Regions from separate parts of the Dermacoccus nishinomiyaensis genome, predicted to be linked through region 1. Evidence: riboswitches for the same ligand, from Rfam matches in the RefSeq annotation. Region 1 holds a riboswitch; each other region holds the start of a gene.

Region 1 (7,436 bases):
AGTACGACTTCAACCAGCCCGCTCGTTTCGGCCTCGAGTACCAGGCGGCGGACGGTTCGCGTCAGCAGCCCGTCATGGTCCACTCGGCGAAGTTCGGCTCGATCGAACGCTTCCTCGGCGTGCTCGTCGAGCACTACGCGGGCGCGTTCCCGGCGTGGCTCGCGCCGGTTCAGGTGCTCGCCGTGCCCGTCGCGGAGGAGTACTACGACTACCTGCAGGACGTCGCGATGAAGCTGCGCGAAGCCGGCGTGCGTGTCGAGGTCGACATGAGCGACGACCGCTTCCCGAAGAAGATCCGCAACGCGTCCAAGTCGAAGGCGCCGTTCATCCTGATCGCCGGTGAAGAGGACCGCGACAACGGCGCCGTCTCGTTCCGTTTCCGCGACGGGTCGCAGAAGAACGGCGTGCCGGTGGCCGACGCGATCGCCGAGATCACCCGCGTCATCACCGAACGTCAGAACACCGACCCGACGGCCGGCTGACGTCTGCCTCGACGACGACGCGCGCCCCCGAACCTCGCGGTTCGGGGGCGCGCTCGTGTGTTGGCATGTGCACCCGAGGGCCGGCGTTCGACACGGCCGGGTGACCACGCTCGGGGTAGGGAACCCGGTTGCGTCACCCGTCGCGGGGACCCACCTCAGCGCACGGTCACTTCGCTGCAGCGAAGCCCTTCTCGAGGTCGGCGATGATGTCGGCGGAGTTCTCGATGCCGACGCTCAACCGCACGAGTCCGGGCGTCACGCCGGCGCCGCGGCGGTCCTCGTCGCTGCCCTGGGAGTGCGTCGTCGACGCAGGATGGATGGCGAGGGAACGGACGTCACCGATGTTCGCGACGTGCGAGTGCAGTTCGAGAGCGTCGACGAACTTCTTGCCCGCCTCGACGCCGCCGGCGATCTCGAACGACAGCACGGCGCCGGAGCCGGCGGGCAGGTAGCGGTCGGCGAGTTCCTTGTAGGGGCTCGACGGGTCGGAGGCGTAGAACAACTTCTCGACCTGCGGCTGCGACTTCAGGAACTCGACGACCTTCTTCGCGTTCTCCACGTGTCGCTCCACACGCAGCGACAACGTCTCGAGGCCTTGCGCGATGAGGAACGCGTTGAACGGGGAGACGGCCGCGCCGAGGTCGCGCAGCAGTTCGACGCGCGCCTTGAGGATGAAGGCGAGGTTCGCGCCGAGCGGCGATCCGACGCCGAGGTCGCGGGCGAACACGAGACCGTGGTAGCTCTCCGACGGCTCGTTGAACTGCGGGAACTTCGCCGGGTCGGCGGCGTAGTCGAACGTCCCGGCGTCGACGAGCACGCCGGCGATCGACGTCCCGTGCCCCCCGAGGTACTTCGTCGCGGAGTGGATGACGACGTCCGCGCCATGCTCGATCGGGCGCAGCAGGTACGGCGTCGCGACGGTGTTGTCGACGAACAGCGGCACCCCGGCGTCATGCGCGATGTCGGCGAGGCCGCGCACGTCGAGCACCTTCTGGTCGGGGTTGCTCAGCGTCTCGCCGAACAGCAGCTTCGTGTTGTCGCGGATGGCGCCGCGCCACTCGTCGAGATCGTTGATGTTGTCGATGAACGTCGTCTCGACGCCGAGTCGCTTGAGCGTGTACTTCAGCAGGTTGTACGTGCCGCCGTACAGCGCGGACGAGGCGACGATGTGGTCGCCGGCCTGAGCGACGTTGAGGATGGCGAACGTCGTCGCCGCCTGACCCGACGCGAGCAGCAACGCGCCGACGCCGCCCTCCAGCGCGGCGATGCGGTCTTCGACCGCCTGCGCCGTCGGGTTGCCGATGCGCGTGTAGATGGGGCCGAGATCCGACAGGCCGAAGCGGTTGGCCGCGGTCTCGGCGGAGTCGAAGACGAACGACGTCGTCTGGTAGATCGGCAGCGCCCGGGCGCCGGTGTCGCCGTCGACGTTCTGGCCGACGTGGATCTGCTTGGTCTCGAAGGCCCAGTTCTCGGAGCTCATGATGATGTCCCTCTTGAGGAGTGCGTGGACGCACGGGCGGCGCACCGTACGTGTGGTGCCCGAAGGGGAATCCCTCCGCGCTTGCCCGGACGCGCTCGGCGCCGGGCCAGGTCGTCACCCGGAGCACCCCGCCGCGGTGGGAGGGTTGCCGGCCAGCAAACCGGGGTTTGACGCTGGCGCTCGTGACCTGCGGCCACTCTAGGCCGGGTGGTGTCATCAGGCGGGAATGCTGTCTCACATTCCGGTCGCGGCCCCGTGCTGACGCGACGCGCCTACGGGCGACGACCCTCATGCCGTGCTTGACTGTTGCCATGACACCGACGATCGTCCGCGCGCGCCGCGAAGACGCGTTCGCCTGCGCGGCGCTGCGTCTGCAGATGGACCTCGAGGCGGGGGAGAGCAACCGCTCCGGCTTCATCACCGAGTATGCCGATCACTGGCTCGCGCACTACGACGATCTGCCGACGTGGCTCGCCTCGAGTGCTGACGGGACGGCTCTCGGCATGGTGCAGACGTCGCTCGTGCACCGGCCCCCGGCGCTGGCTCGGCCGGCGCAGCCGTCGCTCTACATCGCGGTCGTCTTCGTCACGCCGTCGGCGCGCGGCCAGGGCCTGGCCGAGCGGATGCTGCGGATCGTCGACGCCTGGGCCGACGCGCACGACGTCGCGCGAATGATGCTCAACGCCCGTCCGCGTGCCCGCAGGCTGTACGAACGGGCCGGCTTCGGCCCGCCGGACGAACGTCACATGCAGCGTGTGGCGCCGTTCGGCCTCGACGCCCGCCGCGATGCGGAGCGTGCGTCATGAGCGACGACGTCATCTGGGCGCTCGATCAGCGCGAGCGCTGCATCGCCTGCCCGTCCAAACCGGTCGCGAACGCCGTCGTCCTGCACCTCGGTGCTGACGGCGCCCTCGCGCGCGACGCTGTCGAGCAGTGGGCTCGTGACGGCGTCATGGCCGCCTCGGTCGCATGGCCGGGGGCGGCGGCCGGCCTCGATGACGACGACTGGCTCGACCTCGAGGACGCCGTCACGGGCCTCGCCGGGCTGGCGAGCATCGTCGCCGTCGTCGGTGACGGCGACGCGGCCGAGGTCGCGCGGACGTTGGCGGGCCGTGTCGGCGACGTCGCGCACGCGGGCGAAGCCGATCGAACCATTGTCCCGGCGCGTCTGCGCGAGATCGCGGCGGCCTGAGACCGCTCACCCGGGGGTGCGTGGTGCGCGCGAGCCCACCCGCGGCCGCTGCGTCGAGGCAGGCGGGGCTCTAGGATCGGGCCATGGTCGACGAGTTCAACGCTGATTCGCAGGACGACATCCTCATCGAGCAAGCCGGCGCCTTCGCGGGTGAGGCCGACGGGTTCGGGCGGCTGTGGACGCCGCACCGCATGGCGTACATCGAGGGCGAGCGTCCGACAAAGGACGCCGGCCACGGCTGCCCGTTCTGCGCGTCGCCTACGAAGACCGACGCCGACGGCCTCATCGTCCACCGTGGTGAGCACTGTTTCGTCGTGATGAACCTGTTCCCGTACAACCCGGGCCACCTGCTCGTGTGCCCGTACCGTCACGTCGCCTCGTACATCGACCTCACCGACGACGAGACCGAGGAGTTCACGAAGCTGACGAAGGCCGGGGTGCGTGCCCTCAAGGCCGCGTCGAACCCGGGCGGGTTCAACCTCGGGATGAACCAGGGTGACGTCGCAGGTGCCGGCGTCGCCGCGCACCTGCATCAGCACATCGTGCCGCGCTGGGGTGGCGACATGAACTTCATGCCAATCATCGGGCGCACCAAGGCGCTGCCGGTGCTGCTCGAGGACAGCCGTCAGCGCATCGTCGCGAACTGGCCGAACGACTGACACCGGGCACCACGGGCAGTGCGCTGCCTCGAACGGGTATATCGAACCGCTACAGTTGAACCACCATGCTCAACAAGTACGCGCGCGCGTTTTTCTCCGCCATCTTCCGGCCCATCGCCCAGCTCCTGCTGCGTCTCGGCATCAGCCCCGACGTCGTGACGATCGTGGGCACCGTCGGTGTCGCGTTCGGTGCACTGTGGTTCTATCCGCGCGGCGACTTCCTCGTCGGCACGTTGTTCATCACCGTCTTCGTCTTCTCGGACATGCTCGACGGCAACATGGCGCGCCTGTCGGGCCGCTCGTCGACGTGGGGTGCCTACCTCGACTCGACGCTCGACCGCGTCGGTGACGCCGCGATCTTCGGCGGCCTCGTCCTGTACTACGCGGGCAAGGGCGACAACTTCCTCATGGCGTGCCTCGCGCTCGCGTGCCTCGTGCTCGGCTCGGTCGTCTCCTACGCCAAGGCCCGGGCCGAGGGTCTCGGCATGCAGGCGAACGTCGGCATCGCCGAGCGCGCCGACCGTCTCGTCGCGGTGCTCGTCACGACCGGCCTCGTCGGCTGGTTCCTGCCCGAGATCGTGCTGACGGTCGTGCTCACGCTGCTCGCGGTCGCATCGTTCATCACGGTCGTGCAGCGCATGCTCATGGTGCGGGGGCAGGCCCTCGCCAAGCCGTTCGAGGGCTGAGCGCGTGGCCGCCGAGGGGTTGACGACGCGCGCCCGCGACGCCGTCACCGTCGCAGCGTTCAAGGGCGCCTGGTGGGGCGTGCGGGCGCTGCCCGAGCGCGCCGCCCACCGCCTCTTCGACACCATCGCGGACGTCACGACGCGCCGCGGCGGCGCGAGCGTCGCGCGGATGCGCTCCAACTACGCGATCGTGCGCCCCGAACTCGACGACGCAGCCCTCGACGCCCTCGTCGCCGCCGGCGTGCGCTCGTACCTGCGCTACTGGTGCGAGGCGTTCCGACTGCCTTCGCTGACGCGTGAGCAGATCGCCGAGCGGGTGACCACCTCGGGTGAACTCGAGGCGACCCGCAGCATGCTCGCCGATGGACGCAGCGTCGTCGCCTACCTCGGCCACCTCGGCAACTGGGATCTCGCGGGCGCCTGGTCGGCGTCACAGCTCGCGCACGTGACGACGGTCGCCGAGCGACTCGAGCCCGACGCTCTCTTCCGCGCGTTCCTGCACTTCCGCGAAGAGCTGGGCATGACGATCATCCCCCTGACCAAGGGCGAGAACGTCCTCGGCCAGGTCGAGACGCTCGTGCGCGAACCGGGTGCGTTCGCGCCGCTGCTGTCGGATCGCGACCTCACGAGCCGCGGCGTCACCGTCGACCTGTGCGGCGAGCCGGCCAGCCTCGCTGCCGGCCCCGCCGTCATCGCCCGACGCACCGGTGCGGCACTCGTGCCGATCACGATCACCTACCGCCGGAGCGACGGCGGCAGCGGCTGGGGCATCGACATCCGTTTCCACGCGGCGGTCGACATCGCCCACACCGATGATGCCCGCGCCGACGTGCAGGCCGCCGTCCAGGCGTGCGCCGACGCGCTCGGTGGCGCCATCCGCGAGCACACGCAGGACTGGCACATGATGCAGCGCGTGTTCGTCCGCGACCTCGACTCGCGCCGGGGCTGAGCGGTGCGGATCGGCCTCGTCAGCCCGTACTCGTTCGACGTGCCCGGCGGTGTGCAGCTGCACGTGCGCGACCTCGCGACGTACCTGCTCGCAGAAGGGCACGAGGTCAGCGTCCTCGCGCCGAGCGACGGTGACGACGCGGGTGCGCCGTACGTGACGAGCGCCGGGGGAGCGATGCCCATCCGCTACAACGGTTCCGTCGCGCGCCTGGCGTTCGGTCCGGTCGCGGCGAGCCGGACGGCGCGCTGGGTGGAGCGCGGCGACTTCGACGTCCTGCACGTCCACGAACCGATGACGCCGAGCGTGTCGCTGCTCGCGCTGCGCACGTACGACGGGCCGCTCGTCGCGACGTTCCACACCTCGATCGAGCGTTCGCGCGCGCTGCAGCTCGCCCAACCGTTCCTGCGCCCGGCGCTGGAGAAGATCACCGGGCGCATCGCCGTCTCGCGCGCCGCGCGGGACACCGTCGCGCGCCATCTCGGCGGTGACGCCGCGCTCGTGCCGAACGGCGTCTACGTCGACCGGTTCGCGACGGCTCGCCCCGAGGCGCGCTGGCAGGATGGGGGCGAGCGCCCGACGATCGCCTTTCTCGGACGCATGGGGGAGCCGCGCAAGGGCCTGCGCGTTCTGCTCGACGCCGTCCCGCTCATCGCCCGGGCGCACCCCGGGGTGCGCGTCCTCGTCGCGGGGCCGGGTGACGTCGACGCGGCGCGGCGGGAGGTGCCCGCCTCGGCTGAGGGTCACGTCGAGTTCCTCGGGCTGCTCAGCGACGCCGAGAAGGCGTCGTTGCTGGCGTCGTGCGACGCGTATGTCGCGCCCAACATCGGTGGCGAGAGCTTCGGGATCATCCTCATCGAGGCGATGAGCGCCGGCGCCCCCGTCGTCGCCAGCGATCTGGAGGCCTTCGCGCGCGTGCTCGACGACGGCCGCTGCGGCGTCCTCTTCGACACCGGCGACGCGGCGGCGCTGGCGCATGCGGTGACGGGGGTGCTCGCTGACCGCGGTGCGCGTGACGCCCTGTCCCGGGCCGGGAGAGAGCGCGCGCGGCTCTACGATTGGTCGGCCGTCGGGCAGCAGGTCATCTCCGCGTACGAGACGGTCCGCAGTTCGCATGCCGCGGCCGCCGCGGTGGCGGGACGCCGATCATGAGCGGCGTGTGGGCCGACGTCGCCGTCGTCGTCGCGCTGTTGCTCGCGCTCGCCTGGTATCTCAGCTACACCGCAGCGCGCCTCGACCGGCTGCACGCTCGCGTCGAGGGGTCGCTGGCCTCGCTCGACGCGCAGCTCGTGCGCCGCGCCGAGGCCGCGGCCGAGTACGCGCAGGCCACCGCTCTCGACCCGGCGAGCGCGCTGCTGCTCGCCTCGTCGGCGGCCGATTCGCTGCAGGCCGCCGACGGCGCCCTCATCACGGACGACGTGCAACAGGTCGGCGTACCGGTCGAGCGTGCGCAGGCCGAGACGGCGCTGACGCAGACGCTTGCGCTCGTCGTGGGTGACGCGTCGGCGACGGACGGCGCCGCGTCGCGGGCGGAAGCAGCTGGGCGCCGCCCGATCAGCACCGTGCCTGACGTCCCAGGCAGCGCGCCCGCGGAGGGTGACGACGGGGCCCGTCAGCGTCTCGCGGACGCATGCGATCGCGTCGAACTCGCCTACCGATTCCACAACGAGGCCGTACGCGACGTACGTCGCGTACGCGCCAAGGCGATCGTCCGGGCGTTGCACCTGGCTGGACGCACGCAGCTGCCGGAAGAAGTCACGTTTGCCACCCGCGTCCACGGCCTCGGTCGCACCGACGCGTGGCGCTGATTTCTGCCGGAGCAGCCGTGTTCGGGCTGGCGTCGTCGGCCCCATCATGCCGTGGCCGGTAGCTGCCATCGACGATCATCTGTCTCCTTCATGCCCGTCTCGGGGCTAGCGTGGGCTCTCGCGTCGCATCCGCGGCGCCCATCAGAAAGAGGGACGAACACATGAGCTCTGCAGGCTCCGAAC
Region 2 (7,436 bases), 260 kb from region 1:
GAAGCTCGCGGATCTCGAGACCGCCGCCCAGGCCTTCACGAGCCTGCGCCTGCCGCGATTTCTCATGCGGTGGAAGGTGCCGACGCTGCTGCCGGTCGCCGAGATCGTGCTCGCGATCGCGCTCATCGTGACGTCGGGGTGGCTCGCGGCCGTGGTCAACGTAGCGGCCGTGCTGCTGTTCGTCGCCTACCTCGTCGTCATCGTGCGCGCGCTGGGCTTCGGCGAGCCCGTCACGTGCTCGTGCTTCGGCAAGCTCGGCCTCGGCTTCGTCGACCGACTCACTGCGGTACGCAACGTCGTCCTCGTCGCGCTCGCGGCGCTGTCGCTGTTCGACGCGGCGCGTGGTGACGGCGTCCTGGCGCGCCTGCGTGATTTCGACGGCGGCGAGTGGGCCTGGCTCGCGGGCGTGTTGGGCGCGGTGCTGCTGACGTGGCTCATCGCTGGCCACCGCGGCGACGACTCGGTGGCTTCTGCGGTCTCGGGCCCGGTGGCCACCGCGGGCGGCGGCGACGAGGACGACTACCTGCGCGTCCCCGTCCCCTTCGCCGCCGTCACGACGCCGGGCGGGCAGCGCGTGACCCTGCGCGATCTCGCGGCGCGTGAAGCCGTTCTGCTGCTCTTGGTGTCACCGACGTGCGGCTCGTGCATCGACGTCATCGAGCACGCGCGCACCTGGCAGCGCACCATGCCGGCGCTGCGCACGAGCCTCGTGCTGCCGATGGCGCCGCGCGAGGTCGTGCCGGGCCTCGACGACGCCGACGACTTCGACCTGCTCTTCGACGAGACGTACGCCGTCGCGCGGCTGTTCGGCGTCGGCACTCCCTCGGCCGTGCTGCTCGGCGCCGACGGCAAGCTCGCCGGCGGGCCGGTGGGCGGCACGAAGGACGTCATCGCTCTCGTGGGTGACATCGCCGACCAGCTCGATGCCGCGCCGAACGAGAACCCCGCCGACACCTCAACCGTGGGGGTTTCGGACGCCGCGCCATTGGACCCCGCAGTTGCCCCGGCCACCGGCGCCGCGGCCCCGAACCCTCCGAAGCCTCACGCGAGTGGCGCCCCGGCCGCCGACGCCGCCGCGTCGAGCGCCGTCGAGTCTCACGGGGTTGACGCCCTCACCGCTGAGACGCCCGTCGCCCCTGATGGCACTCGCGCCGGTGATGCCCCTGAATCTCCGGCCGCCTCCGTCAACCAAGCGCCTCAAGCCGCGGGCGTTCACAACGTCTCTGACCCCTCAGAGGCGAGCGACGATGATCTGCTCGACTACGTGCCGACGCCGACGCCGTTCATGATGTTCGAGGACGCGACGGGCGCGACGACGTCACTGCGACAGATTGGCGCGATGGGCCCAGCGATCTTTCTCTACGTCTCACCTTCGTGTGGGTCGTGTCTGCACGTCATGGACGCAGCGCCGGCTTGGCAGGAACAGCTCGGTGCCCTGCCGATCCACTACGTCGTCACGACGCAGCCGCAGGCGGACGTCATCGTCGAGCGCGGCACCGACCCGGCCCGTGTCATGATCGACGAGCCGCTCGCCATCTCACAGATGATGCGGGTCGGCACGCCGACGCTGTTCGCCGTCGGCCCGACGCAGGAACTCATCGCCGGCCCCGTCTCGGGATTCGATGCCATCGAGGCGACGATGCAGGACATCCTCACCGAGGTCGCCGCTGCCCGCCCGGCTCACTCCTGACGCACCCGTCCTGTCCCCTCGCAGACGTCCCCATCGGCGATTTACGTCCACGTTCGCGATTCCCGTCCTCTTCTGCGAACGGCGTCCACCTTCGCGATTCCTGTCCACAACGGCGATTCTTGGCCACCTTCATGGAAGTGACCAAGAATCGCGAATGTGGACGGGAATCGCACATGTGGATGTGATTCGCCGATGGGGACGGGAATCGCAGATGAGGACGCGCCCGAGCCGCCGGCGGGCGGGTCAGCGGCGGGCGGACGAGCGGGTCAGCGGGCGTTGCTCGTGAGGTTCCAGGCGTCCTCAGAACCGTCGTCATCGGACGAGTCGTGCCCGTCGTAGTACTGCTCGCCCGGCTCGGCGAGGTCGGCCTGCGACTGCGCGACGAGGTCGATCGGCCCCGCTCCCATCGAACCGCCCGCACCCATCGAGCCGGGTGCACCCGTGGAACCCCCGGAGCCGCCCGAACCCCTACCGCCGAGGGCGTCGTCCTCGTCAGCATCCGCGAAACCGTCGCCACCCGACGCATCGGGCACGTCCTCGCCCTTGAGCAACGCGAGCGTCTGCGGCAAGTCGTCGGGCTTGACGAGCACGTCGCGCGCCTTCGACCCCTCGGACGGGCCGACGATGGCGCGCGATTCGAGCAGGTCCATGAGGCGCCCGGCCTTCGCGAATCCGACGCGCAGCTTGCGCTGCAGCATCGAGGTCGATCCGAACTGTGTCGTGACGACGAGTTCGGCGGCCTGCAGCAGCACGTCGAGGTCGTCGCCGATGTCGTCGTCGATCTCCTTCTTCGGCGCGACCTGCGCGACGTCCTCGCGGTAGTTCGGCGCGAGCTGGCTCTTGACGTGCGCGACGACGGCGTGGATCTCGGATTCGTTGACCCATGCGCCCTGCACGCGCATCGGCTTGCTCGCACCCATCGGCAGGAACAGCGCGTCACCCTGACCGAGCAGCTTCTCGGCACCGGGCTGGTCGAGCACGACGCGGCTGTCGGCGAGCGACGACGTCGCGAACGCCAGGCGCGACGGCACGTTGGCCTTGATGATGCCGGTGACGACGTCGACGGACGGGCGCTGCGTCGCGAGGATGAGGTGAATGCCCGCGGCACGCGCGAGCTGCGTGATGCGCTGGATCGACGCCTCGACGTCGCGCGGCGCGACGAGCATGAGGTCGGCGAGCTCGTCGACGACGACGAGCAGGTAGGGGTACGGCGCGAGCTTGCGCTTGCTGTCGGGCGGCAGCTGCACCTTGCCCGCGCGCACCGCCTTGTTGAACTCGTCGATGTGCTTGTAGCCGAACGCGGCCAGGTCGTCATAGCGTGCGTCCATCTCGCGCACGACCCACTCGAGTGCCTCGGCGGCCTTCTTCGGGTTCGTGATGATCGGCGTGATGAGGTGCGGGATGCCCTCGTACGCCGTCAGTTCGACGCGCTTGGGGTCGACGAGCACCATGCGCACCTCTTCGGGCGTGGCCCGCATGAGCAACGACGTGATCATCGAGTTGACGAAGCTCGACTTACCGGCGCCCGTCGCACCCGCGACGAGCATGTGCGGCATCTTCGCGAGGTTCGCGACGACGTAGCCGCCCTCGACGTCCTTGCCGACACCCATGACCATCGGGTGCGTGTTGTTGCGCGCCGCCTGGCTGCGCAGCACGTCGCCGAGGCTGACGAGTTCCTTGTCGGCGTTCGGGATCTCGATACCGATGGCCTTCTTGCCGGGGATCGGCGACAGGATGCGCACGTCGGCGCTCGCGACGGCGTACGAGATGTTCTTGCTCAACCCCGTCACACGGTCGACCTTGACGCCGGGGCCGAGTTCGACCTCGTAGCGCGTCACCGTCGGGCCGCGCGTGAACCCGCTGACGACGGCGTCGATACCGAACTGCTCGAGTACCTCGGTCAGCGCGTCGACGACGCGGTCGTTCGCGGCGGAACGCTCCTTGGGCGGGGTCCCCTGTTCGAGGACGTTCGAATCGGGCAGCGTGTACGTGACGTCGCCGCCCATTGCGAGCTGCTCGACACGAGGTGGAAGCTGTTCGGTGGGCTGAGCCTCCACCTGACGTTGAGGGACGGCTGCGGCCGGCGCAGCCTGCTCGACGCGCGTGGCACCGGCATCCTGACGGGCCGCCGCGGCCTTCGGCGACTCCCCCGGCCGCTGTGCCGACGCCGGGCGCGACGCCTGCGCCGCACGTGCGGAGGCCTGGTCGACGACGGCATCGTCGACGGAATCCATGGGTGCGGAGCGGCGCGCTGCCCCACCTGCCGCCTCCCCTGCCGGCGACGCTCCGGAGCGCGATGCCCGGGCTCGCGCGAGCGCAGCGGCGCTCGCGTCGCCGGCGCGCTCGTCGTCAGAGCCGCCGTCGGGCATCTCTCGCGTCTGATCGACGCCCGCCGGGGCGCCGTCGATCGTGTCGATGTCGTAGATCTGCTGCTCACCGCGACGGCGGTTGAGCGGGTTGCGTGATGTGCCACGGCCCTTGCCGCGCGGTCCCTTGCCGACGACCTCGGCGGCCTGCTCGTAGGGCTCATCGCCGCGCCGGGCGTCGTCACCCGCGCCGCGACGCGAGCCGCCCCGCGCGCGGTTGCCGATGTCGGCGCCGTGCAGGTCGTCGGCGACGGCGTCACGCTGAAGCAGCTCGCCCTCGTCGTCGCGTTCATCGAGGGGGTGGCCGAAGATCTGCGCCTCGACCTCGCGGATGCGCTGCGGGATGCGATTGACGGGCGTGCGCGTCAGCACGAGGAAACCGAAGAACGACACGAGCGCGAGGATGATGCCCGCGCCCCACACCGTGAGCGCGGCAGACAGCGGCCCTCCCGTGATGACGCCGAGGATGCCGCCTGCGCCGCGCACCGCGGTCGAATCCCCTGTCGACGGACGCCCGCCGACGAGGTGGGCGATCCCCGTCGAGCCGAGCGCGAGGATCGTCAGCCCGATCGTCATGCGGTTGGTCGGCTGGTGCCCCCGCGGGTGGCGGAACATGTGGATGGCCATGCCGGTGAGGACGACGGGCAGGACGTAGGCGATGACGCCGAACGTGCCGGCCGCGACGGCGTGGACGACGTCCCCGAACATGCCGGGCAGCCCCCACCACTCCCTTGCAGCGACGACGATGCCGAGGGCGAGGAGGGCGAAACCGAGCCCGTCGCGACGGTGTTCGGGTTCGAGGTCAGAAGCGGCGGCGCCGACGCGGCGGACGGTGCCGCCGGCGACGTGCGAAACACCCATCCACGCGCCACGAGCAGCGCGACCGGACGCGGAGGGACGCGCTTCAGCAGCCCCTCGCGACGAGCCGGTCTTGCGCGCGGGTGCATTCTTCGTCGTGCCGCCCGAACGTGGTGCGCTCGACTTCGGCGGGGTCGTGCGGGCGCGCGTCGTCGAGGCCGCAGATGCGCCGGCCGGGCGCGAGCTCTTGGCGCGCGGCTGCGAAGAGGCCTTCTTCGCGACGAGGACGCTGTCGTTCGCTGGTCTGTTTCGGGTCGCCACCCCGCAAGGCTAGTGGGGGTTCCGGCCGTTTTCGCGGACCCACGCCGTGACAAGGGTCCAATGGTGACGGCGGGTCGGCTCGACACCTTCGAATCCGCGTCCCGATGCGCTGGCGCGTTGACGCGCTCGCATCCGACAGCGCCCTGACCCGTGTCGGAGGCGCCGCCAGCTGCCCGGGGGACCACGGGCATCCCCACCGCGAGACGCCGACTCTTGCGCGCGGCGCTCGCCATCCGCGATCCCACAGGTGATCTCACGATGCGAACCTCTGGCCGCACGTCGGTGGACGCGGCGGAGGGCCGGGTGCGAGCGTTCACGTAGGTCATGAGTTTCAGCGCACAGCCCCGGCTTGCTGGACGGCAACCCTCCACCGCGGTGGGGTGCTCCGGGTGACGACCTGGCCGCCACCAGCACCGGTGTCGGCAAGCGCGGGCCGAGCCATCTGGCGACGGCGAGGCCCCTGACTCGAGGAGCCTCGATGCCCCGTTCTGCCATTCTCTCGATCCTTGACTCCGACGCGCGCCGCCACGCTGCGAGCCACACGAGCCACACGAGCCGCCCCGCTCACGCCGTAACCCCCGGGGCTCCCGTCGCGGACCCCGAGCGTCACCACACCCAGCCCGCGCACCCCGGCGGGTCCCGTCGCGAGACGCCCGCAACTACCCATCATCGCGCGGACGCGCCGCAGCAGGCCAATGCCTCCCTGGCCACGATCGGCGCCGATCTCGGCGTCGCGACGCTCGACGGGCGCGTCGTCGAGCACGCGAACTTCGACCATGGCGCGACGGCTCCCGCGCTGCAGGCCGTCGCACGGGCCGTCGACACGACCCTGCGCACGTACGGTTCGGTGCATCGCGGTGCGGGACGGGCGTCGCAGCTGACGACCCGGTGGTACGAGGAGGCTCGGCAGGAGGTCGCCGCGTTCGTGGGCGCGCGCGAGGACGACGTCACCGTCTTCACGCGCAACACCTCGGATGCGCTCAACCTGTTGGCCCACTGTCTGCCGCAACAGACGCAGGTCTTCGTGTTCCGCTCGATGCACCACGCGGCGCTGCTGCCGTGGGCGGACGAGCGGACGACGCGGCTGCCGATCCCTCACTCTCACGCCGAGGCTGAGGGTTACCTCGACGTCGCTCTGGCGGAATTCCGCGCCCACAACGATGCTCCCGTGTTGGTCCTCATCACCGGCGCCTGCAACGTGACGGGCGAGGTGTGGCCCATCGAGCGCCTCGCCGCCGTCGCCCGCCGGCATGAGGCGCGGACGGCTCTCGACGCCGCGCAGCTCGCCCCGCACCGCCGCGTCGACATCGACGCCTGGGGCATCGACTACGTCGCTCTGTCCGGCCACAAGGCCTACGCGCCGTACGGTTCAGGAGCCCTCGTCGGGCGCCGCGACTGGCTCGACACCGCCCCTCCGTACTTCCGCGCCGGCGGCGCGAGCCACCGCGTCAGCGAAGATGCATCAGGCGCCGGCGACGTCGCTTGGGCGCCCGCGCCCGCACGCCACGAGGGCGGCACCCCGAACGCGGTCGGGGCCATCGCGCTCGCGGCCGCAGCCTCGACGCTGTCCGCGCAGCGCGGCGAAGCCGAGGCGCGCGAGGAGAAGATCCACGCCATCGTCCGCGACGGTCTCGCCTCGATCGACGGCGTGAGGATCGTCGAACTCTTCGACGAGCAGAATGCCGCGGACGCTCACCTCGACGATGGCGCGCCAAGGCGGAATGCGAGCGACAACGTCGGCGTCACGACGTTCACCGTCGCCGGGTACGACCCGACGCTCGTCGCTCAGGTGCTCGCAGACGAGCACGGCATCGCTGTGCGCGACGGGCGATTCTGCGCTCACCTGCTCTGCGACGCGCGCCTCGGCGAGGGCGCGACGGCAGTGCGCGCCTCGATCGGTCTCGCCACGACGACAGAGCACGCACGACGCCTCGTCGACGCCGTGCGTGCTCTCGTCACCCATGGGCCCGCCTTCGACTACACCCACACCCCGGGCCTCGGATGGAGCCCCGTCACCGACCGACGCGACCTCTCAGAGCCCCGCCCCTGGTGAGGAGAACGAGCGGCGGTGGGCCCCAGCGAGGGGCTCACCGCCGCATTTCGTCAGATACGGGATGCCGACGCGGTGGCTCCTGTCGAAGGGCCCGCTCGCGCGCTGATGCGAGTTTTTTGACCACGCTCAATAACAAACCTCGACGTCCATTTCGAATCCCGTTGCACCCCAACGGACGAAGGGTGCGACGCGTCACACGCGTCGCACC
Region 3 (7,436 bases), 1.1 Mb from region 1:
TCGGCCTGCAGACGCGCGACCTCCGAGTCGTCACCGCCCTTCTTGGCCTTGTTGAGCGCACCCATCGCGGCGCCGACGCTCTTCGACACGTGCTTCTGCTCGGCGCGCACCCTCTCGAACTCGCCGAGCGAACTGCGGCGCGTCGCGTCGAGCTCGAGAATGCGGTCGACGACGCCCTCGTCAGCGCCGCGAGCACGCTGGCTCGCGCGGACGGCGTCAGGGTTGTCACGAAGCAGTCGAATGTCGATCACCCCTCAAGGCTATCGCCCGCGCGAATCTGCGTCATTCCAGTTACAGTGCAAGGCGTGTCGAACACGCCCTCCCGTCCGCGCGCCGCGATCGTCGTCAACCCCACGAAGGTCGACGACCTCGGCGCCCTGCGCCGCGAATGCGTCGACGTCTCGCGCGACGCCGGATGGGCCGAGCCGCTGTGGCTGCAGACCCGCCTCGACGACCCCGGCACCGGCCAGACGCAGCAAGCACTGCGCCAGGGCTGCGACATCGTCTTCGCCGCCGGTGGCGACGGAACGGTGCGCCACGTCGGCGCGGCACTGAGCGGCACGAGCGTGCCGCTGGGGTTGATGCCACAGGGCACCGGCAACCTGCTCGCGCGCAACCTCGGCGTCTCGGTGGACGGCTCGGCGGCGCTCAACTTCGCGCGGTCGCTTGCGGGCGAGGACACCGTCATCGACGTCGGGCGGGTGCACGCAACGTTCGGGGACGGCTCGGCGACGAACGACACCTTCCTCATCATGGCCGGCTTCGGACTCGATGGCGACATCATGAACGCCACGAGCGAGACCCTCAAGAAGCGGATCGGGTGGATGGCCTACCCCATCGCCGGTGCGCGCTACGTGACCCAGCGCCCCGAGCGCATGCTCGCCTCCTTCGACGACGGCGCGCCGCACACGAAGAAGACGACGACGCTGCTCGTCGGCAACTTCGGTCAGCTGACGGCGGGGGTGCAACTCATGCCAGGCGCCAACGGCACCGACGGGCGCTTCGACACCGTCTGGCTCTCCGCCGACGGGCCCCTGCAATGGGCTGCGCTCTCGGCGCAGATCTTCGCCCGCTCGCGGCGCACCACGGGTCGCGTCGAGCGCACACGCTGCGCCCGCGTCGCGGCCAAGGCCATGGGACGCCCGCGCGCGCTCGAACTCGACGGCGACGTCCTCGGCGACGTGCGTGAGATGGAGATGTGGGTCGAGGAGAAGGCACTGCGCGTGCGCGTCGCCAACGCGCGTCACTCACGCATGTCTGACGTCCGCCGTCACCTCCCCGGCATCCTGGGCCAGACGCTGCGCCGCTGACACGCGCCCCCTGTTCGATTCCCGTCCCCATCTGCGATTTTCGTCCACATTCGTTGCCGAGCCTGGCCCAACCCGTCGCACGGACGGATCGCTTGCGACAGTGACGGGCCGCACTGCGAGAGGGCTGACGCTTGATGCGTCAGCCCCTCTCGCAGTGTTCATACCCGCGGTCTCGAACCGAGACCCCTCAGCAGCACCGCGCGCCGGGGTTGCGGTCCTGGGCGTCGGTGCGTTCACGCCAGTAGTCGCGCTTCGACATCGGCGCCTTGCCGGGGTGGGCGACGGCGTGATGGCGCAAGTAGCGCTCGTAGTGGTTGTCGCCCATCATCGAGGCGACGTACCACTTGAGCGCGCCGACGATTCCGCGCGGCTCAGGCATGGACGCGCTCACCCGCATGCACGCCCTCGGGGTCGAGGCCCGCCTCAAGCCACTGGGCTAGCACGCTCTCCTCGTCGGGCGTGACGCGCATGCCGCTCGGCGCGAAGATCTGCGACGGCACAGCGCCGTCGCGCACCTCGGGGTCGACGTGCCCGGTGCGCAGCGCCTTGAGCGCCGCGAACACACCCGCGATGACGACGACGATGACGAGCACCGCGAAGAGAACCGAGAGCGTCTCCTGGATGAGCGTGTTACGGATGACGGCGTCGATCTCCTCGGGGGTCTTGGCCGTCTTGAACTTCGTCAACCCCTTGTTCTTGGCGTCGACGAACGCGTTGTGCTGCGCCCAGTAGCCGATCTTCGCGTCGCTCGAGAAGATCTTCTGGTAGCTCGCGACCATCGTCACGAGCAGATCCCAGGCGAGCGGGATGCCCGGGATCCACGCCCACTTCGCCTTGCCGTTGCGGATGACGACGACCGTCACGACCGTCAGCGCGACGGCGGCCAGCAACTGGTTGGCGATGCCGAACAGCGGGAACAGCGTGTTGATGCCACCCAGCGGGTCGGTGACGCCCATGAGCAGGATCGAACCCCATGCGGCGACGACGACGAGCGTCGAGATCCACGCACCGACGCGCCAGGAAGTGTCACGGAAGCGGTGCAGCCCGGGCACGTTGCCGAGCGTCTCCGACAACATGAAACGTGCGACGCGCGTGCCGGCGTCGACCGTCGTCAGGATGAACAGCGCCTCGAACATGATCGCGAAGTGGTACCAGAACTGCTTCATCGAATCGCCTGGGATGACGCGGCTGAACACGTCCGACATGCCGAACGCGAACGTCGGGGCGCCACCGGTGCGCGACACGACCGAAGCCTCGCCGACGTCCTTCGCGGCCTGGGTGATCTCGGGCGCGGTGATCGGATTACCGCCCAAGCCTATCGAGTTCACCCACGTCGCGGCCTTCTCGGCCGTCCCACCCGTCACGCCGGCGGGGGCGTTGATGACGAAGTACAGGTGCTGGTCGATGATGGCCGCCGCGATGAGCGCCATGATGGCGACGAACGACTCGACGAGCATCGAGCCGTACCCGATGAGTCGCGCCTGGCTCTCCTTCTGGATGAGCTTCGGCGTCGTGCCCGACGAGATGAGCGCGTGGAAGCCGGACAACGCGCCGCACGCAATCGTGATGAACAGGAACGGGAACAGCGAACCCGCGAAGACGGGACCGTTGCCGTGCTTGCCGAACGACGTGATCGCGGGGATGTCGATCGCCGGACGCGCGATGATGATGCCGAGCGCGAGCAGGACGATCGTGCCGACCTTCATGAACGTCGACAGATAGTCACGCGGCGCGAGCAGCAGCCAGACCGGCAGGACGGCCGCGGCGAACCCGTAGACGATGAGGCACCAGGCGAGCGCCGTCGGAGACAGCGTGAACATGTCCTTGCCCCAGGCCGTCTCGGCGACCCAGCCGCCGGAGACGATCGCGAGCAGCAGGAGCACGACGCCGATGAGCGACACCTCGGTGACCGACCCCGGACGCAGGAAGCGCAGGTAGCAGCCCATGAACAGGGCGATCGGGATCGTCATCGCGATCGAGAACACACCCCACGGCGACTCGGCGAGCGCGTTGACGACGACGAGGCCGAGCACCGCGATGAGGATGACCATGATCGTCATGACGGCGAGCATCGCCGCCCAACCACCGACGGGGCCGAGCGTGTCGCGCGCCATCTGGCCGATGCTGCGGCCGCCACGGCGCGTCGAGATGGCGAGCACCATGTAGTCCTGCACGGCGCCCGCGAAGATGACGCCGAAGATGATCCACATCGTGCCCGGCAGGTAACCCATCTGCGCGGCGAGCACGGGGCCGACGAGGGGGCCGGCGCCGGCGATGGCGGCGAAGTGGTGGCCGAACAGGACGCGACGGTCCGTCGGCATGTAGTCCTGGCCGTTCTCGAACTGCTCCGCCGGCGTCGCGATGTCGTCGCGCGGCTGCACGACCTTGTACGCGATGAGACGGCTGTAGAGCATGTAGCCGATGACGTAGCTGCCGACGGCCGCGAACACGAACCAGATGGCGTTGACGTGCTCACCGCGGACGAAGGCGACCATCGTCCAGCCGATGGCGGCGACGATCGCCGCGACGGCGATCATGATCTTCTGCCGCCCGGTGATGGTGCGAGGGGGTTCGACCGCGACGGGGGGCAACCCCGGATCGCGGTCGAGGGTGTCGAGACGTGACGCCGCCACGGTGACCTCCTGGTAGTGCTGGTGGCCATGACGGCCGATGTGAGTAAGGCCACAGTAGGGGTCTACCCATGGGTACGGCGTCTCGGCTCGCGGACCGAGCAATCACATCCTGGTCACGACGTCGGCTGAGGGTTTGGGGGCCTGAGTTCGGATGGGGACTGACCTCGGCCGGGCCGCCCCGCACCGTGCCCCTTCTGCGATTCCTGTCCCCGTCGGCGATTCTCGTCCTCATCTGCGATTTTCGGTCGCATTCGCACCCGCCGCAGCCGGCGTCAGGCCGTCGGTCCCTGCGGAAACGGCGGCGAGCCGAACCAGTAGCGACGTGTCTCGCCCGGAAACGCGGGGTGGGAGCGGACGTCCTCGAACTGCCCGCCGCACTTCTCGATGACGGCACGTGACGCCGGATTCTCGGTGCTGCAGCACACCAGCACCTGTTCGACGCCGAGCGCCCGCGCCTCGTCGAGACCGAGCATCAGCGCGCCCGCGGCGACGCCCCGCCCACGAGCGCTGGGACGCACCGAGTAGCCGATGTGACCGATCGCCTCATACAGCACCTCGGTGAGGGTGTGACGCAGGGCCAGAAAGCCGACGATGTCACCCTCCCCCGCCCGCGGGCCGTCGAGCACCCAGAAATAGCTGCAGTGCACGAATCCCTCAGGCGGCGCGACGGTCGTATCGCCCTGGCGCGCACGATCGGTGAGGTAGGCGTCGAACCCGGCGCGCGACGTGTCGACGACGTCGTCGCGACGATAGCCCGTGCCGTCTTTCGGCGTCGCGCCGAACTCGTCGAATGCGTCCTTCCAGTCGTCGTAGCGAGCGGCGTCGGGCCTGATGAGCGTCAGCATCCCGTCATTCCATCACCGTGCGACGCCCCCGGCGACCGATTTTCCCGACGGCCGGCTGGACGAATGTACACACGCAAATCGCCGATGGGGACGAAAATCGCCGATGGGGACCGGATTCGCCGATGGGGACCGGATTCGCCGATGGGGACGGGATTCGCCGATGGGGACGGGATTCGCCGATGGGGACGGGATTCGCGAAGGGGGACGAAAATCGCAGAGGGGTACATGACGACGCGATGCGGGCCCCAGAGACCCGCACCGCGCCATGTCAGCTCACACCGTCAGGCAGCTGCGCCACCCGTCAGGCCATTGACGCCGACGGGCTTGTCGCCACCGACCGTCACGCGCCTCATGGCGCGCGGGCCAAGGTTGGCGTCGACGTAGTCGCGGTTCGCGTAGTGCGACGTCGCGCGGTTGTCCCAGATGCCGACGTCGCCGGGCGCCCAACGGTGGCGGATGGTGTGTTCGGGCTGCGTCAGGTGCGCGTACAGCACGTCGAGGATCGCCCGCGACTCGGCCTGCGACACGCCGACGATGTGGGAGGTGAAACCGGGGTTGACGAACAACCCGCGACGGCCCGTCTCGGGGTGCACACGCACGACGGGGTGCTCGACGACGGGCAGCTCGGTGACGACCTCGCCGCTCCACTCCTGCCCACCGTTCTTGCGCAGGTAGGCGCCCCATTCGCGGTTGCCGTCGTGGGCGGCGACGAGCTGGTCGACGAGGCCGCGGAACGGCTCCGACAGCGAGTCGTACGCCGCCTGCGCGTCGGCCCAGGAGGTGTCGCCGCCGTAGTCCGGCAGCGTCACGGCGCGCAGGACGCTGATGGCCGGCGGCTCCTTCATGAACGTGACATCCGTGTGCCACTCGTCGGAGAACGAGAACTCGGGGTCGGAGGAGTCGATCGAGTAGATCTCCTTGCGCTCGTGCGTGCCCGCGACGGGGTGGCCCGCCGTCAGCTCGCCGAGCAGGTTTCCGAGGCGCACCTGAGCGTCGTCGTCGAACGCGTCCTGACCCCGGAAGAAGAGCACCTTGTGCGCGAGCAGCGCGCGGCGCAGGTCGAACGCTATCGCGTCGTCGACCTGCGCGAGGTCGACGCCGTGGACGATTGCGCCGAACGCCGGGCCGAGGCGTTCGATGCGCAGCCCGGGCGTCGCGACGGTGCCGCCGTGGCGCGCCGCTGCGCTCGTCGGAACACCCGTCGGTGCGCCGCTCGCGGAGTCGACGTTCGTGTCGGGCGTGGTGTCGAGGAGTGTCATGGCAGACCCTTCGTTGCGCTTGCCGCCGCGTCGGTCGACGGGCGGCCGGGTCGTTACTCGGGGCACCCCGGCGCGCGTGTGCGTTCGCATGGGGGTTGCCGCCCGGCCAGCCGAGACTTCGCGCCGGGGCTCGTGACCCACACATAACGTAGCACTGGCCAAACATAAAGGTCGAGTTATGCATCAACGGCGGCCACACCGTGACATTCGTCAGGGGCCCGCCGCACCCGGGCGGCCATACTGAGAGCAGAACGCCCGTGGAGCACTCCCCCTTCCGTGAGCAGCGGTGATCGATGGTTCATGATCGCCGTGACCGTGTTCGAGATCGGAGCGTCGATCGTCACGGTCGAGTTCGTGAAGTCGCATGGTGGCAGCGATTTGAGCGCGTACATGTGGTCGCTGCTCGCGCCGGCCGTCGGCGCTCTCGTCTACTGGGCGCGCACACGCCGCGCGTCAGGGGCCCGCGCCGCGATCCTCGCGTTCAACCTGCGCTCGGCGGCCGTCGCCATCGCGAACAGTTCGTTCCAGAACGCGTTCGCGTGGACGCAGATCATGACGGTGGCGGCGATGCTCGTCGGCATCACCCCCACCGTCATGATTGCGCGTCGCCTACGTCTGGACGGGCAACGGGCAGCCGCTCAGCACCGCCAGTGAGAGCTCAGGGTGCCCAGTGCGAGCCCAGCGGGTAGCCGCCGTTGTCGCCGTTGTCGGTCGTCTTCGTGGCGAGCACCTGGTGCAGGTGCAGCCAGCCCTCCTCGAACCCGAGGCGTGAACCGGCCATGTAGATGCCCCACACCTTCGCGGTCGGCAGGCCCGCCTCGGCGACGCAGAAATCCCAGTTCGCCTCGAGGTTGCGGCACCAGTCGCGCAGCGTCAGGGCGTACGACAGGCGCAGGTTCTCGTCGTGCTGAACCTCGAAACCGGCGTCGTGGCACTCCCTGATGAGCCGCCCCGGCGAGGCGAGCTCGCCGTCGGGGAAGACATAGCGATCGGTGAACGGCTCCGGCTTGGCCGATGCCGTGTCGTCGCGACGCGTGATGCAGTGGTTGAGCAGGCGGCCACCGTCGCGCAGCTTCGAGTGCAGGAACGAGAAGTAGTTGGCGTAGTTCTTCACGCCGATGTGCTCCGTGAGGCCGATCGAGCTGACGGCGTCGAAGCCCGTCTCGGTGACGTCGCGGTAGTCGCCGTGGCGGATCTCGACGAGGCTCTCGAGGCCCGCCTCACGCACGGCGCGCTGACCCCACTCGGCCTGCTCCTTGCTCAGGGTGACGCCTATGACGTGGACGCCGCGCTCGCGAGCGGCGTGCATCGCCATGCCGCCCCAGCCGCAGCCGACGTCGAGCAGCCGTTGGCCGGGCTGCAGGTCGAGCTTGTCGGCAACGAGGGCGA

Evidence for each region. Region 1 has a riboswitch for S-adenosylmethionine ahead of DYE07_RS02615 (bifunctional o-acetylhomoserine/o-acetylserine sulfhydrylase). Riboswitches for the same ligand answer to the same signal wherever they lie in the genome.
Region 2: another riboswitch for S-adenosylmethionine. It lies ahead of DYE07_RS03710 (aminotransferase class V-fold PLP-dependent enzyme); the one in region 1 lies ahead of DYE07_RS02615 (bifunctional o-acetylhomoserine/o-acetylserine sulfhydrylase).
Region 3: another riboswitch for S-adenosylmethionine. It lies ahead of DYE07_RS07440 (TauD/TfdA dioxygenase family protein); the one in region 1 lies ahead of DYE07_RS02615 (bifunctional o-acetylhomoserine/o-acetylserine sulfhydrylase).

Annotation. Positions count from the first base shown of each region.
Region 1 covers NZ_UFXX01000001.1:523,796-531,231, reverse strand. The annotation lists gene thrS (threonine--tRNA ligase) at 1-482, shown strand, start outside; gene DYE07_RS02615 (bifunctional o-acetylhomoserine/o-acetylserine sulfhydrylase) at 649-1,962, opposite strand; SAM riboswitch class IV at 2,035-2,150, opposite strand; gene DYE07_RS02610 (GNAT family N-acetyltransferase) at 2,274-2,768, shown strand; gene DYE07_RS14635 (hypothetical protein) at 2,765-3,154, shown strand; gene DYE07_RS02605 (HIT family protein) at 3,238-3,813, shown strand; gene pgsA (phosphatidylinositol phosphate synthase) at 3,879-4,499, shown strand; gene DYE07_RS02595 (phosphatidylinositol mannoside acyltransferase) at 4,504-5,448, shown strand; gene DYE07_RS02590 (glycosyltransferase family 4 protein) at 5,452-6,597, shown strand; gene DYE07_RS02585 (hypothetical protein) at 6,594-7,253, shown strand; gene pdxS (pyridoxal 5'-phosphate synthase lyase subunit PdxS) at 7,415-7,436, shown strand, end outside.
Region 2 covers NZ_UFXX01000001.1:782,904-790,339, forward strand. The annotation lists gene DYE07_RS03695 (TlpA family protein disulfide reductase) at 1-1,690, shown strand, start outside; gene DYE07_RS03700 (DNA translocase FtsK 4TM domain-containing protein) at 1,957-5,175, opposite strand; SAM riboswitch class IV at 5,496-5,610, shown strand; gene DYE07_RS03710 (aminotransferase class V-fold PLP-dependent enzyme) at 5,654-7,228, shown strand.
Region 3 covers NZ_UFXX01000001.1:1,596,743-1,604,178, forward strand. The annotation lists gene serS (serine--tRNA ligase) at 1-251, opposite strand, end outside; gene DYE07_RS07420 (diacylglycerol/lipid kinase family protein) at 306-1,310, shown strand; gene DYE07_RS07425 (YbdD/YjiX family protein) at 1,498-1,689, opposite strand; gene DYE07_RS07430 (carbon starvation CstA family protein) at 1,682-3,943, opposite strand; gene DYE07_RS07435 (GNAT family N-acetyltransferase) at 4,216-4,788, opposite strand; gene DYE07_RS07440 (TauD/TfdA dioxygenase family protein) at 5,070-6,047, opposite strand; SAM riboswitch class IV at 6,058-6,185, opposite strand; gene DYE07_RS07445 (hypothetical protein) at 6,348-6,701, shown strand; gene DYE07_RS07450 (SAM-dependent methyltransferase) at 6,706-7,436, opposite strand, start outside.